Regions from separate parts of the Kluyvera intermedia genome, predicted to be linked through region 2. Evidence: predicted binding sites of a transcription regulator. Region 2 holds the regulator's gene; the other holds the start of a gene.
The links. Region 2 encodes Fur, which represses iron uptake genes when iron is present. Its sites were predicted from a motif close to ATAATAATGAGAACNACTATCAA; they were not measured.
Positions count from the first base shown of each region.

Region 1: the regulator Fur is predicted to act here: its motif matches at 3,200-3,222, upstream of feoA (ferrous iron transporter A).

Region 1 covers NZ_CP139986.1:428,867-436,814, forward strand. The annotation lists gene U0026_RS01940 (YdgH/BhsA/McbA-like domain containing protein) at 1-226, shown strand, start outside; gene feoC ([Fe-S]-dependent transcriptional repressor FeoC) at 273-509, opposite strand; gene feoB (Fe(2+) transporter permease subunit FeoB) at 519-2,837, opposite strand; gene feoA (ferrous iron transporter A) at 2,866-3,093, opposite strand; gene U0026_RS01960 (Tex family protein) at 3,652-5,988, opposite strand; gene greB (transcription elongation factor GreB) at 6,087-6,560, opposite strand; gene ompR (osmolarity response regulator transcription factor OmpR) at 6,792-7,511, shown strand; gene envZ (two-component system sensor histidine kinase EnvZ) at 7,508-7,948, shown strand, end outside.
Region 2 covers NZ_CP139986.1:3,304,844-3,312,791, forward strand. The annotation lists gene potE (putrescine-ornithine antiporter) at 1-211, shown strand, start outside; gene pgm (phosphoglucomutase (alpha-D-glucose-1,6-bisphosphate-dependent)) at 370-2,010, opposite strand; gene seqA (replication initiation negative regulator SeqA) at 2,044-2,610, opposite strand; gene ybfF (esterase) at 2,793-3,557, shown strand; gene ybfE (LexA regulated protein) at 3,688-3,981, shown strand; gene fldA (flavodoxin FldA) at 4,132-4,662, shown strand; gene fur (ferric iron uptake transcriptional regulator) at 4,957-5,409, shown strand; gene U0026_RS16010 (ChiQ/YbfN family lipoprotein) at 5,531-5,872, opposite strand; gene chiP (chitoporin ChiP) at 5,923-7,329, opposite strand; gene glnS (glutamine--tRNA ligase) at 7,826-7,948, opposite strand, start outside.

The DNA.
Region 1 (7,948 bases), 1.9 Mb from region 2:
CCTGTCGTTTGGTGTGTTTGCGGCTCAGGAGATTACGAAAGAAGAAGCGGCTAAGCAGAATTTGACCAAAGTCGGCAATATCACCACGTCAAAAACCACGTCGCCAAGTGATGCTAAAGCTGATTTATCCAAGAAGGCCGATGAGCTGGGCGGGAAATACTACGTGATCATCGCCGGTGAGAAAAACGAGCGAAACGTTCACGGTAACGCAGACGTTTATAAATAGTATCGAACATTTTCTCCCCGGCGCTTCGTGACGCCGGGGAGAAGTTTCAGCGCAATGCCCACCACTGACGTAAGCAGGCTTTTCCTTCCGGGCAGCTTTTACAACTGCCGGTCAGGCAACCATCTGGTTCTTCGTTAATCTTTACCACTTTTCCCATCGCCTCCAGGCGGCCTAACATGGCGTCGACCAGCGCCCGTGGCGTATGCAGTTGGGCGCTGAGCTGTGAGGCTTCCATGCGTCCTTGCAGTGCCAACATATCGCGTACTTCGATCAATGACGCCATTATTGCCTCCTAGTGGCAATCGCCAGACGGGCTAGCACAACATGAAGTTGGCGTTTTACGCGTCGCCAGCAGGGAAACCTCCACGCGACTACGAGCGCGGCGCAACAGGCCAAGCAGCACGACGTTGAACAGGATCACCGCCAGAATACACACCAGGCTGTAGCGCGGATGTTGGCTAAAGCTGACGGTCTGGTAGTACAGCGTGGAGAGCGAATAGGCGATGTTCAAACCCCAGAGAATAGAGAATGTCATCCAGCCACGGCTCGACTCGCGGGCAATTGCCCCCATCACCGAAATGCAAGGCACGTACAGCAGCACGAAAATCAGGTAGCTGTATGCGGCGGCTGCGCTGCCGAACTTACTGCTCATTACGCCCATGGCCCCGGTCTCCATCACGCCATCGCCTTTACTGGCTTCGATTGGGTTTGCCAGTACGCTCAGGCTGAAGGTGTCTTTCAGGCCCTGCCAGGTTTCGTCTGCTGCACCTAACAGTTCTTCGCCAAGGTTGAATTCCTGTGGGTTAAACGCCTCATTCTGGATGTTTTCAGCGGTGTAGAGGGTGTTCAGGGTACCCACAACCACCTCTTTCGCCATCGCCCCGGTAAACAGGCCGACGGTCGCCTGCCAGTTATCCTCATGCACGCCAATCGGTTTAAACACCGGCGTAATCGCCCGGCTGACGGAAGCCAGCGCGGAGTCGTTGATGTTGTCGACAATTTTACCGCTGAACGAGAAGCTGTTCAGGGCGCTGAGGAAGATGCTGACGATAACGATAACTTTACCCGCGCGAAGCACGAAGCCTTTCAGGCGTTGCCAGGTCTGGATAATCAGGCTCTTCACGTGCGGCACGTGGTATACCGGCAGCTCCATCACGAACGGCGAAGCTTCACCGCGCATAATGGTGTATTTGAGCATCAGGCCGGTCAGGATAGCGATAGCGATACCCAGCACGTACAGCGAGAATACGACCAATGCGCCGCCCTGACCGAAGAAGGCTGCGGCGAAGACGGCGAAAATCGCCAGGCGTGCGCCACAGGACATAAACGGCGCCATCATGATGGTCATCAGACGTTCACGCGGTGCATCCAGCGTACGGGCACCCATCACCGACGGGACGTTGCAGCCAAAGCCGACAATCAGCGGAACGAAGGATTTGCCCGGCAGACCCAGAGACTGCATCAGGCGGTCCATGACGAATGCCGCGCGCGCCATGTAGCCTGAGTCTTCCAGGAAGGACAGGAACAGGTACATCATGCCGATCTGCGGCACTAAAGGCAGCACGGTGTTAATACCGCCGCCGATCCCTTGGGCCAGGAACACGGTCAGCCAGTCAGGGAAGTGCAAGGTGTAGCCAATCCACTGAATGCCGTGGATAAAGAGGGCGACCGAGCCGCCGTCAAAGATCGGTTGCAGGGCGCCGCCGATGTTGATGGCCAGCAAGAACATCAGATACATGACGAACAGAAACACCGGTAATCCCAGCACGCGATTAAGAACAATTTTGTCCAAAGCAGCGGTAAAACGGCTTGGCTCAGCGGTCAGCGTATTACTGACGGCATCGCAGATGGCGGCAATGCTCTGATAACGTGCATCGGCAATATGCAGCGCCGGATCGTCGAGTTCTTCACTCAGATTGGCGAGTGAGATATCCAGTTTATGTGCGGCGTCGCCCGCATAGGCGCGGCTATAAATATCGCCTTCCAGCATCTGCAAACCCAGCCACTGGCGTTGACGCTCTGGGATATCCTGCGCCATCTCACGCGCCAGATTATCGGCTTCGCGCAGCAGCGGTTTCGGGTAGTGAACCAGTTCCAGTGGGGTATTCGCTTGATGGCGGTCAATGGCCATTTTCAAGGCTTCAATACCGCGGCCACGGGTTGAAACCAGCGGTACGACCGGACAGCCCAGTCGGGCGGAGAGGGCATCAACGTCGATGCGGATTTGTTGCTTTTCGGCAATATCCAGCATGTTCAGCGCCACGACGCAGGGAATACCCAGTTCAAGCAATTGCAGTGTCAGGTAGAGGTTGCGCTCCAGGTTGGAGGCGTCGACCACGTTAATCAGCAGGTCAGCATCACCGCTGAGAATGTAGTGGCAGGCAATTTGTTCATCCAGCGAGGTCTGCGAGGAGATGGTGGTGAGCGAATAGGTGCCTGGCAGGTCGACCAGAGTGACCTGATGGTCGGTGGTTGAGAAAGCCCCTTCTTTGCGTTCAACCGTCACCCCGGCCCAGTTACCCACGCGCTGACGCGCACCGGTTAACTGATTAAATAGGGTGGTCTTGCCGGAATTAGGATTGCCAATTAAACCAATGGTTATTTTTTTCATATTTCAGACTCTTAGTACCGGGCTGGAGTTATTGTGCAACGATTTCTAATTCAATGAGCGCGAGATCTTTTTTACGCAGCACGAGGCTAACGCGACGGGTTTCGATATGAATAGGATCGCCAAGAGGCGCTACGCGGACGACGTTAAATGATGAACCCGGCAGCATCCCCAGAGACAGCAGTTTCTGACGATAAGCGGGGCTAATTTCGCGGGAGAAACCGACAATCTTCCACGCAGTATCAGGTGTAAATTGCATATAACCTACTTGTGTATCGCTAGCTGAATAGAGGGGATACCACGTGCGCTGCGGGCAGCTGCAGGGATATCGTCAACAGATAAAGAATAATGACCTACTGCAAATAATGATAATGAGAATGGTTTCTATCATCAATACATAACATGCGATAGATAGGGAATTTGGCGAGAAATTGCACTTTTTTTGATATGACTCAAGCAAGTCATTGTAGCGGTAAATGAATTAAATATTCATTACGTCACTTAATGTTTAATTAAGGTTTCATTGGTTAATAAAATAAAACACTTTAAGACTGAATATGACAATTGGATAATAAAATAACTTGGTGTCGTTTGGCTGCATCAGCAATTGCCTGGGAGCAATGTAAATTCACAGATGGAGGCCCGGGCTTGTGAATATTCCCGGCGGCGCTGCGCTTGGCCGGGCTACATGTGGTGCGTATTCCCGGCGGCGCTGTGCTCGGGCGCGCTACCTGGTGTAGGCCGGATAAGGCGTTTACGCCGCCATCCGGCAATTTGCATCACCTGATGGTGCTGCGCTTATCGGGCCTACAAAGGGTTAGCGTTTTTTGCCCATGGCGGCGGCGAGTGCGTCCATCATGGCGCTGTTACCGCCAGACTGAGCTTCACGACCACGCGGTTTAGCGGCTTTTGCTGCCGGGCGATTATTGCCCTGGCTGCGTTCGTTGCCGCCAGCACTGCGACGGGCATTGGTTTCGCCCGGCTGTTCGTCCAGACGCATGGTCAGCGCGATGCGCTTACGTTGCAGGTCGACTTCCAGCACCTTCACTTTGACGATATCGCCCGCTTTTACCACGGTGTGAGGATCTTCAACGAACTTATCCGCCAGCGATGAAATGTGTACCAAACCATCCTGATGCACGCCGATATCAACAAACGCCCCAAAATTGGTGACGTTAGTCACCGCGCCTTCCAAAACCATACCCGGTAGCAGGTCATTCATGGTTTCAACGCCGTCGGCGAACTTCGCGGTTTTAAACTCAGGGCGTGGATCGCGGCCCGGTTTTTCCAGCTCTTTGATGATGTCGGTGACGGTTGGCACGCCAAAACGCTCGTCGGTAAACTCGGAGGCTTTCAGACCACGCAGCTCGTTGCTGTTGCCCATCAGGTCTTTTAGTGCCTGCTGGGTCGCGGCCAGAATGCGTTCGACAACAGGATAGGCTTCCGGGTGTACGGTCGAGGCATCCAGCGGGTTATCGCCGTGGTTGATGCGCAAGAAGCCCGCGCACTGCTCAAAGGCTTTCGGCCCCAGACGACTGACTTTCAACAGTTGCTGACGGTTCTGGAACTGACCGTTCTCATCACGCCAGGCGACAATGTTCTGCGCCATCATGCGGGTTAAGCCCGCCACGCGAGTGAGCAACGGTACGGAGGCGGTATTGAGGTCTACGCCCACGGCGTTCACACAGTCTTCTACCACTGCGTCCAGCTTGCGCGCCAGCTGAGTCTGGCTGACGTCGTGCTGATACTGGCCAACACCGATTGATTTCGGATCGATTTTCACCAATTCCGCCAGCGGATCCTGTAAACGACGAGCGATAGATACCGCGCCACGCAGGGAAACGTCGAGGTCTGGGAACTCCAGCGCTGCCAGCTCGGAGGCGGAATAGACGGACGCGCCCGCTTCGCTGACGATCACCTTCTGAGCGGTTACTTTCGGGAACTGTTGCTGCACATCGAGGAAGAAGCGTTCGGTTTCGCGTGAAGCTGTACCGTTACCGATAGCCACCAGTTCAACGTTGTGCTTTTCACACAGCGCCGCCACGGCTACCGCGGCCTTCGCAGCCTGACCGGTATGCGGATAAATTGTATCGGTGGCGACCAGTTTGCCGGTGCCATCCACAACCGCGACTTTAACGCCAGTACGCAGACCTGGGTCGAGTCCCATGGTTGCGCGCAGGCCAGCCGGTGCCGCCATCAGCAGGTCGTGCATATTGCGGGCGAAAACGTTAATCGCTTCATTTTCCGCGCGCTCGCGCACGGTGCCCATCAACTCGGTTTCAAGATGCATCAGCACTTTGATGCGCCACGTCCAACTGATAACCGCTTTACGCCAGCTATCCGCCGGGGCGTTGTTCAGACGCAGGCCGAGGTGATCGATAATAATCTGTTCGCAGTAGCTCTCTTTAGGCGGCTCGTCGAACTGTGGATCGGCGTTTAACGCCAGTTGCAGCACACCTTCATTACGCCCACGGAACATTGCCAACGCGCGGTGAGAAGGGGTGGTAGAAATCGGTTCGTGATGGTCGAAGTAGTCGCGGAATTTTGCGCCTTCCTCTTCTTTGCCGCTGACCACGGTGGCAACCAGATGGGCATTTTTCCACAGGTAGTCACGCACTTTTGCCAGCAGCGCCGCGTCTTCAGCGAAACGCTCCATCAGGATATAACGGGCGCCGTCGAGGGCGGCTTTGGTGTCGGCGATACCTTTATCGGCATCGATATACTTCGCGGCTTCTGTTTCCGGCGTGTGGGACGGCGTGGTCCACAGCAGATCGGCCAGCGGTTCCAGACCGGCTTCAATCGCAATCTGTCCGCGCGTGCGGCGTTTTTGTTTGTAAGGCAGATAGAGATCTTCGAGTTCGGTTTTGTTCAGCGTACCGTTGATGGCTTTTGCCAGCTCATCGGTCAGCTTGCCTTGCTCGCCGATCGATTTCAGGATGGTCTGACGACGATCTTCCAGCTCACGCAAATACCCCAGTCGGGTTTCCAGATTACGCAGTTGCGTATCATCCAGACCGCCTGTGACTTCCTTACGATAACGTGCGATAAACGGCACGGTGTTCCCTTCATCAAGCAGGCGAACGGCGGATTCCACCTGTTCTGCTCTGGCCTGAAGTTCACCCGCAATAATGCGGCAGAGCGAATCATTCAACATGGCTTGGTTTCACTGTTAGGTCATAAAATCAGGGGACAGTTATACGGACTGACCGGCAAAAATGCCAGTCGTCAGCGGGGGCTTCGGAATGTTCCGGCTCATTTCACGTAGTCAATTTCGTTGACGTACCAGCTCGCTTCACCGGCAGGGGTGTTGACTACGGCGAGGTCGCCCACCTCTTTTTTCAGCAGCGCGCGGGCCATTGGCGAGTCGATAGAGATGTAATCCTTGCGACCAAAAATTTCATCGTAACCGACGATGCGAAAACGCTTGGTTTCGCCGTCGTCGTTTTCAATTTCAACCCATGCGCCGAAAAAGACTTTGCCTTCCTGCTGAGGTGAATAATCAACAATCCTCAGATTCTCAAGGCATTTGGTTAAATAGCGCACGCGGCGATCGATTTCTCTTAGGCGTTTTTTATTATATTGGTAGTCCGCATTTTCACTGCGATCGCCGAGGCTGGCGGCCCAGGTCACCTTTTTGGTGACTTCCGGACGCTCTTCACGCCAAAGATAATCCATCTCTTTTTTGAGCTTTTCGTACCCTTCACGGGTGATCAACTGTGTTTTCATCTTTTAGTGCTTACCTGGCTGCCGAGTAATCAATGCGCACAATACGTATTACGCCAGCATACCGACAGAATAAATAATGTGTACTAAGATTCATTGTATACTTAACTTCCTGTTAAATATGCTTTGTAACAATTTAGCCTGGAATATATACCAGATTTTGCTGGTCGTACGTTCAGGCTTTTTTGAGAATACGTACTAATTAATTGTTGCGAACCTTTGGGAGTAAAAACAATGCAAGAGAATTATAAGATTCTGGTTGTGGATGACGACATGCGCCTGCGCGCGCTGCTGGAGCGTTACCTGACCGAGCAGGGCTTCCAGGTTCGAAGTGTCGCGAATGCCGAACAGATGGACAGATTGCTGACACGTGAGTCTTTCCATCTGATGGTGCTCGATTTAATGCTGCCTGGCGAAGATGGTTTGTCTATTTGCCGCCGCCTGCGTAGCCAAAGCAACCCGATGCCAATCATCATGGTGACGGCGAAAGGGGAAGAAGTTGACCGTATCGTCGGCCTGGAAATTGGTGCTGATGACTACATTCCGAAACCGTTCAACCCGCGTGAACTGCTGGCTCGTATCCGTGCGGTGCTGCGTCGTCAGGCGAACGAGTTGCCGGGCGCGCCTTCTCAGGAAGAGGCAGTGATTGCCTTTGGTAAGTTCAAGCTGAACCTGGGTACCCGCGAAATGTTCCGTGAAGATGAGCCTATGCCACTGACCAGCGGTGAGTTTGCTGTTCTGAAAGCATTGGTGAGTCATCCACGTGAGCCGCTGTCTCGTGACAAGCTGATGAACCTGGCGCGCGGTCGCGAGTACTCGGCGATGGAACGTTCCATCGACGTACAGATCTCACGTCTGCGTCGCATGGTAGAAGAAGATCCGGCTCACCCACGCTACATTCAGACCGTTTGGGGTCTGGGCTATGTATTTGTGCCGGACGGTTCTAAAGCATGAGGCGATTGCGCTTCTCGCCACGAAGTTCGTTTGCCCGCACGCTGTTATTGATTGTCACCCTGCTGTTTGTCAGCCTGGTGACAACCTACCTCGTTGTGCTGAACTTTGCGATTTTGCCAAGCCTGCAGCAGTTTAATAAGGTTTTAGCTTACGAAGTTCGTATGCTGATGACCGATAAACTGCAACTGGAAGACGGGACGCAGCTAGTCGTTCCGCCGGCATTTCGCCGCGAGATTTATCGTGAGCTCGGTATCTCACTGTATTCCGATGAGGCCGCAGAGGAAGCGGGGCTTCGTTGGGCGCAGCATTATGAGTTCTTAAGTCAACAGATGGCCCAGCAGCTCGGTGGGCCGACTGAAGTTCGCGTTGAAGTGAACAAAAGCTCCCCGGTGGTCTGGTTGAAGACCTGGCTTTCACCCAATATCTGGGTGCGCGTG
Region 2 (7,948 bases):
GCTGGTGATTATCCAGCGGATGGCGAATGTGCCTGCGGGTAAAGCCCGTATGGCCAATATCGTGGCGTTTATCGGTGCGATGTACAGCTTCTATGCCCTGTTCTCTTCAGGTCAGGAAGCCATGCTGTATGGTTCCATCGTGACCTTCCTCGGCTGGACGCTGTATGGCTTGGTATCACCGCGTTTTGAATTGAAAAACAAACACGGTTAATTCGCAATCCCCTGGGTTTATCCATTAAAAAGGGAGCCAATTGGCTCCCTTTGAAACGGCTGATAAAGCCCAGATAATCGAGTAGCCCGGACGAGGCGGTACGCCGAACTCCGGGGAACTCCCGGCGGCGCTGCGCTTGGCCGGGCTACTTTGAGCGCTTAGGCGTTTTTCAACACTTCGCTGACAATCTCTACCGCTTCTTTCTCAATCTGCTGACGATGCTCTGCGCCGAGGAAGCTTTCACAGTAAATTTTGTAGGCGTCTTCTGTGCCGGATGGGCGCGCGGCGAACCAGCCGTTGTCGGTCATCACTTTCAGACCGCCAATAGACGCACCGTTACCCGGAGCCGCCGTCAGACGTGCGGTGATAGGGTCACCCGCCAGCGTGCTTGCGCTGACCATTTCTGGAGACAGCTTAGACAACGCCGCTTTCTGTGCGGAAGTCGCACTCGCCTGCAAACGGTTGTAGCTCGGCGCACCAAAGCGTGCTGCCAGCTCATTGTAGTGTTCCTGCGGGTCCTTACCGGTCACTGCGGTAATTTCTGCCGCCAGCAGACACATGATGATGCCGTCTTTATCGGTTGACCACGGAGTACCGTCGAAACGCAGGAATGATGCTCCCGCGCTCTCTTCGCCGCCGAAGCCAAAGCTACCGTCGTACAGACCGTCAACAAACCATTTGAAGCCAACCGGTACTTCCACCAGCTTGCGACCCAAAGCGTTAACCACACGGTCAATCATGGCAGAAGAAACCAGCGTCTTACCGACCGCGACGTCTTTGCCCCACTGTGGACGATGCTGGAACAGATAGTTGATTGCCACAGCCAGATAATGGTTCGGGTTCATCAACCCTGCCGGGGTGACGATACCGTGACGGTCGTAATCCGGGTCGTTAGCGAACGCCAAATCAAATTTGTCACGCAGCGCCAGCAGACCGGCCATGGCGCACTCGGAGGAGCAGTCCATACGGATTGCGCCGTCTTTATCGAGGTGCATAAAGCGGAAAGTCTGATCAACGTGATCGTTAACGATGGTCAGGTTCAGGTTGTAATGCTTAGCGATACGTTTCCAGTATTCAATACCGGAGCCGCCCAGCGGATCGACACCCAGCGTCAAACCTGCTTTCTGGATAGCCGCCATATCGACGATATCCGCAAGCCCCTCAATAAATGGCTGAACCAGATCGATCTCTTGCACATGACCTGAAGCCAGAGCCTCAGCATAAGAAATGCGCTTAACGCCGTTAAGGGAAGCGGCCAGCAGTGCGTTCGCACGGTCTTCAACCGCTTTGGTGACGTTGGTATCAGCCGGGCCGCCGTTTGGCGGATTGTATTTGATACCGCCATCTTCCGGCGGGTTGTGGGATGGCGTGATCACAATCCCATCGGCAAGTTTGCCACCCTTTTTATTATGGACCAGGATAGCGTTGGAGACCGCAGGGGTCGGTGTAAAGCCATTGTTTTCCTGCACAATGACATCGACACCGTTTGCCGCCAACACTTCAAGCACGGAAATAAACGCAGGCTCAGACAGCGCGTGAGTATCTTTCCCGACATAGCATGGGCCCGTAATTCCATTTTTCGCGCGCTCTTCAGCAATCGCCTGAGCAATGGCCAGAATATGCTTTTCGTTGAAGCTGTGGCGACCTGCGCTCCCACGGTGACCGGAAGTCCCGAATTTCACCGCGTGTTCCGCGTTACCCACTTCTGGCTGCAGCACGTAGTACTGGGCCGTCAGTTGAGCTACGTTTATCAAATCACTTTGCTGTGCGGGTTGACCCGCACGGGTATGGTTTGCCATTGCCTGGTCCTTCTTATGCAAGGGGTAAAGTATTTAGATAGTCCCGCAAACCTTTTCAATCAATTCCACCGGGAACTGCATTGACTGCATGATGTGCTCGACCATGCTGCATTTACGGCCTGTATTGGTGTTGGTAATGACCCAGTATGGTGTATCGGGTACCTGCTTCGGTTTGGTCTGGTTGCCGTTTTTAACGAGCGTCTGCTCGTCGGCCGCAAAATAGACGCGGGTACGACCATGCAGCGATTCGGTGGCTTCGGCGAAGGCCTTGTTATCCAGCGAGTACAGCGTGGTTAGAATCAGCATGAAGCGGTTAACCGCTTTTTTCTGCTCAGCATATTCGTCGGAGAGCAGCAGTTCACGCATTGCGCGGACTTTGTCTTTAGCCGTTTTTACCGTTTTAACTTCAGCAACGGGAGCAGCCACTGGCGCAGGCGCCGGTTGTTCTGCTTTGACGACCGGCGCAGCAACCACTGCGGGCTGTGAAGCGGCGGAGAATTTCAGCATACGCCGTAAAATGTCGGACGCGCTCTCGCCAATGTGCAGAGTGTGAGCCGCAATATAGCGATAGAGCTCGTCATCAACTTCGATCGTTTTCATCTTAATCCGGTGCGATAATTTTTCTGAATACAATTCATTGGGATTATAAAGTCAAAACCCAACAGCGGGTAGCGCCAAACCAGGAAGACGGCAAAATTAGGATGAGTTCCCGACTTGCCCCTGAGCGTTAGAATGTCCAACATGATACCCTAACCCGACAACGCGAAAAAAAGAACTTTGCTATGAAATTGAATGTCCGAGCGCAATCTGCACAAAACCTGCACAATAATTCCCCCATTGTTCTCGTTCACGGTCTGTTTGGCAGCCTGGACAATCTTGGGATCCTCGCCCGCGATCTGGTCGTCGACCACGATATTCTCCAGGTTGATATGCGTAACCACGGATTATCTCCGCGTTCTGACGAGATGAACTATCCTGCGATGGCCCAGGATCTCCTTGATACCCTCGACGCAAACAACATTGAGAAGGCAACGGTTATCGGTCACTCAATGGGGGGCAAAGCAGTGATGGCGCTTACGGCACTGGCCCCGGATCGTATTGACCATCTGGTGGCGATTGATATTGCACCGGTGAATTATCACGTCCGTCGCCATGATGAGATTTTTGCCGCAATTAATGCTGTAACCAATGCTGGCGTCGCAACGCGCCAGCAGGCCGCCACGGTGATGCGTGAGTTCTTACACGAAGAAGGCGTGATTCAGTTTCTGCTGAAATCGTTTGTTGACGGCGCATGGCGCTTTAACGTCCCGGTGCTGTGGGAGCAATATACGAATATCGTTGGCTGGGAGACCATTCCAGCCTGGGACCACCCTGCCCTGTTTATTCCCGGCGGTAACTCATCGTATGTCACCGAAGCCTATCGCGACTCGCTGCTGGCGCAATTCCCGCAGGCCAAAGCGCACGTGATTGCCGGCGCGGGTCATTGGGTTCACGCCGAAAAACCGGATGCGGTACTGCGCGCTATTCGTCGCTACCTCGCAGAGTGATTAAAAATGCAACGACTGCGCGCCAGAATAGCCGCGGTCGTTGGCGTGTGGGCCCCACTGATGTATGATTGCGCGCTGTCTGCATCGGGCACTGCCCGGTAGCTTGTTTTCCCCGAAGTCACTCAGAACCATGGCAAAAGAACAAACGGACCGTACGACACTAGATTTGTTCGCAAATGAGCGTCGGCCGGGAAGACCAAAAACCAATCCGCTTTCGCGTGACGAACAGCTCCGCATCAACAAGCGCAATCAGTTAAAACGCGACAAGGTTCGTGGGCTGAAGCGCGTTGAGCTGAAGCTGAACATCGAGGCCGTTGATGCGCTCAACGAGCTGGCGACTGCCCGTGATATGAGCCGTAGCGAACTTATCGAAGAAATGTTGATGAGTCAGCTTGCGCTGCTGCACGGACAGGGGAAAGTCTGAAAATCCCCCCAAAACACACTTTCATGTAGCAGAGTGTGCAGTACGGCACGATTGCTGTTTCCGCACCCTTCTCTGTTCTGCTATGATTGCCCTTATCTGTGGGCAATAAGCCACCACCATATCATTAAGTTTCAAGAGGTTATTTTACTCATGGCAATCGTTGGCATCTTCTTCGGTAGCGATACCGGTAATACCGAAAATATCGCAAAAATGATTCAAAAACAGCTTGGTAAAGATGTCGCTGAAGTTCACGACATTGCCAAGAGCAGCAAAGAAGACCTGGCGGCCTTCGACATCCTGCTGCTGGGTATCCCAACCTGGTACTACGGCGAAGCACAGTGTGACTGGGATGATTTCTTCCCAACGCTGGAAGAAGTTGATTTCAATGGTAAACTGGTTGCACTGTTCGGCTGTGGCGACCAGGAAGACTATGCAGAATATTTCTGCGATGCCCTGGGCACCATTCGCGACATCATTGAACCACGTGGTGCTACCATCGTCGGCCATTGGCCTACCGCGGGTTACCACTTTGAAGCGTCAAAAGGCCTTGCCGATGATGATCACTTTGTGGGCCTGGCCATTGATGAAGATCGCCAGCCAGAACTGACCGCTGAGCGCGTTGAGAAGTGGGTTAAGCAGGTTGCGGAAGAGCTGCACCTGGAAGAAATCAAAAACGCCTAGTCGTAATAATGAGGCCGATAATAAATCGCGCCTCATTAATAGGTAAAAGCAATCAAAATAATAGCTACAATTTTTTAACTTTTTGCCACATACCTGTACAATATCTTCTGATTTAGCGTCGTTTCACCGCTTATTTTGTCGGTGAAGCCTCGTTTTTGAAAGCTTAGCTGGCCCGAGCCTTGCTGTTTTCATTTTGCCAGGGGCATTCTATAATGAGACGCATTAATTCGGGTGCATTCTCTGTGAAACTTTCGCTGATGGAAGTTAATCGTTTAGCAACAGGACAGATTCCGCATGACTGACAATAACACCGCATTAAAGAAGGCTGGCCTGAAAGTCACACTTCCACGGTTGAAGATTCTCGAAGTTCTTCAGGAACCAGATAACCACCATGTCAGCGCGGAAGACTTATACAAACGCCTGATCGACATGGGTGAAGAGATTGGCCTAGCCACGGTTTACCGCGTGCTTAACCAATTTGATGATGCTGGCATCGTTACGCGCCACAATTTTGAAGGCGGTAAATCCGTTTTCGAACTGACCCAGCAGCATCACCACGATCACCTTATCTGCCTCGACTGCGGCAAGGTTATCGAGTTCAGCGACGAATCCATTGAAGCTCGTCAGCGTGAAATCGCCACGAAGCATGGAATTCGCTTAACTAACCACAGTCTTTATCTTTACGGTCACTGCGCTGAAGGCGACTGCCGTGAAGAAGAAAACGCTCACGAAATCATCGAGAAATAATTTCTCCGATCTCGTCAAAAGCCAGCCATTGTGCTGGTTTTTTTTTGCCTGTCATTTGCCTAGCACCATGAAAAAACCGCTGCAAGCAGCGGTTTTTTCAGTTATCAACATTGGGGTTATTTTATTTTTGTGGCGTATTATTGCTGCGAATTTCCTGCCAGATTTTATCGCAACGACTGGCGACCGCCTGGTCATTGCCCGTTTTGCGAGCCAGGATACACTGCTGATAATCCAGCACGCGTACGCTTTCCTGACTGGCAAACTGCTCATGCGTTTTATCCTGGCGCAGCACGTTCAGTACGCTCTGACAGGCTTCAATTTTATCCGGATTCCCCTGCGCGGTGTTAATACAGGCGCTGTAAGCATCCTTCAGCTTGCTATCTTCTTTCGGTGCCGGTGAGGGTGACTGTACGCAAGCGGTCAGACCGGCAGCCATTAAGGCGACAATAATTAATTTTTTCATACGACGAGCCTCTTAGCAGCGACAGAGGTCTCCCCCTGCCGCATCCAGCATCAGAAAATAGTGAACGGTGCGATCATCATGAATTTCACGTCGCGCTCATCCTGGAAGATGTTGCCGTAACCACCGCCCCAGCTTGGGATATCGGAGTGGTTGTCGTATTGCGTGAAGTGCAGCTTGAACAGCGTACCCTTCGCACGACCTTCCTGGACGGTATACATCATGTCGAGGCTATAGGCAGACTCTTTGATAGTATTGTTTTTGTCGTAGTAAGCATCCGGGTTCATCTGCCAGGTTGCTGGTTTCGCATCCCACGCATAGACGTAAGACGCACCGACTGCCCAACCCGGCAGGTTCCAGTTTTTCAGGTCATACATTGAACCGAAGAACACTGCTTTTTCGCCGTTGGCGTTGAAGTCTGAGCGGTTGTCCCACCAGATATCCAGACGACCATTAGACGATGCATAGGTCGGGGTCATACGTTGCAGGAAGTAGCCTTGCTGGCCGTCTGCTTTAACCCACGTCCCTTCCAGGCGGAAATCAAAGACTTCATTGAGCTTATAGCCGAAGGTCAATGCTTGCAGCCATGCGGTACCGTCGTAAATATCGTTCACGCCGCCATCGCTGACTTTGTCACGCGTTCCATAGAACTGGTAGCTGGTGGTCAACGGGCCGCCAGGAAGATCAAATTTGTAGCTACCTTTGGCGAAGTACTGATCGATATAGCCTTCTGCCTGACCAAATGCTGCTTCCAGCACCAGGTCATTTTTGAAATCGTATTTAGCACCGATGGAGTGCAGATAGTCGACCTTGGATTTCTTATCGTTTTGATAGAAGTTATCCATTTCAAGGTGCCACGGCGCCTTGTATTCATTGGTCCACATGTAGGAGAAGCTCAGTGCACCAGAGTCGCCGTAGTCAAAGTTTGCCCCAGCTTCAGCACCCTGATAGGTACCTGGCATAAAGCTCCAGTGTGGCGCCAGCAGCGTCTGACCGGTCGGCTGGATATAACCGGCACGTGCCCAGGTTGGCCCGAGTTTAAATTTAGCGGCCGCTTTATACAGGCTGATACCACTCTTATCACCGCTGTAATCTTCGCTGTAGCCTTTATTCTTTGAGGAGAACGCGATTTCGTTCGGGTGACCACTTTCCGCACTTTCGTTCATTTCAATGGCGGTAAATGCAGCAATATCAATACCGAACATATCGGCAGCATAACCTGACTGGAAGTCGAGATTGGCGTTCCAGGTGGAGTGTGAGAGGTTGGTTTTATATTTATCGTGATCGGTGACATCTTTACGGTCACGTTCACGCTGCCAGTAGTAAATGCCGCCGGTTAATGTGGAGTCGTCAATAAACCCTTCAGCTTTCGCATCCGGAGCGACTGCGAAGCCTGACAGTGCTGTCACACCGGCGATAGCCAGCGCCAGCGTACTACGTTTGCCACTAAACGTACGCATAGTTATATCCTCTTTGACTTTTAAAATGCCGCTGCAAAGCAGAGGCAAAAAATAAAAACTTTAAAAAAAATGAACTTCTTAAAAAAGGTGTTTCGCTACACCGATAGACTATTTTTCGCGACGCGAATTATCAATCCTTTTCCGCAATGAAAGTGCAGGATTATGACAAGGCGCACATATTTGGTTTCAATGTGTAACGGAATGCGTTGTTAACATTTATTGACGTCAACCCGTATGGGGGCTGGACGAAATGTTAATGAGACCGTTTACATCGAGAAAAGATAAAGAAGAGTGTAAAAAATCGAGAATGTCTTAGAGGCAGGAAATTTATATTAATTCGCTACGCGAATCTACGACGGGTCAATTAGCGCCAAAAAAACACCGCCGAAGCGGTGTCTTAAAGTACTTGCAGTCTGTAGGCCTGATAAGCGAAGCGTCATCAGGCAGATTGCCGGATGGCGGCGTTGCCTTATCCGGCCTACAACTACGCAATGATCTAGCCTACCCAGGTATCACGCAGACCAACGGTGCGGTTAAACACCAGCTTATCAGCGGTGCTGTAGCGGCTATCGAGGCAGAAGTAACCCTCACGCTCGAACTGGTACGCTTTACCGGCTTC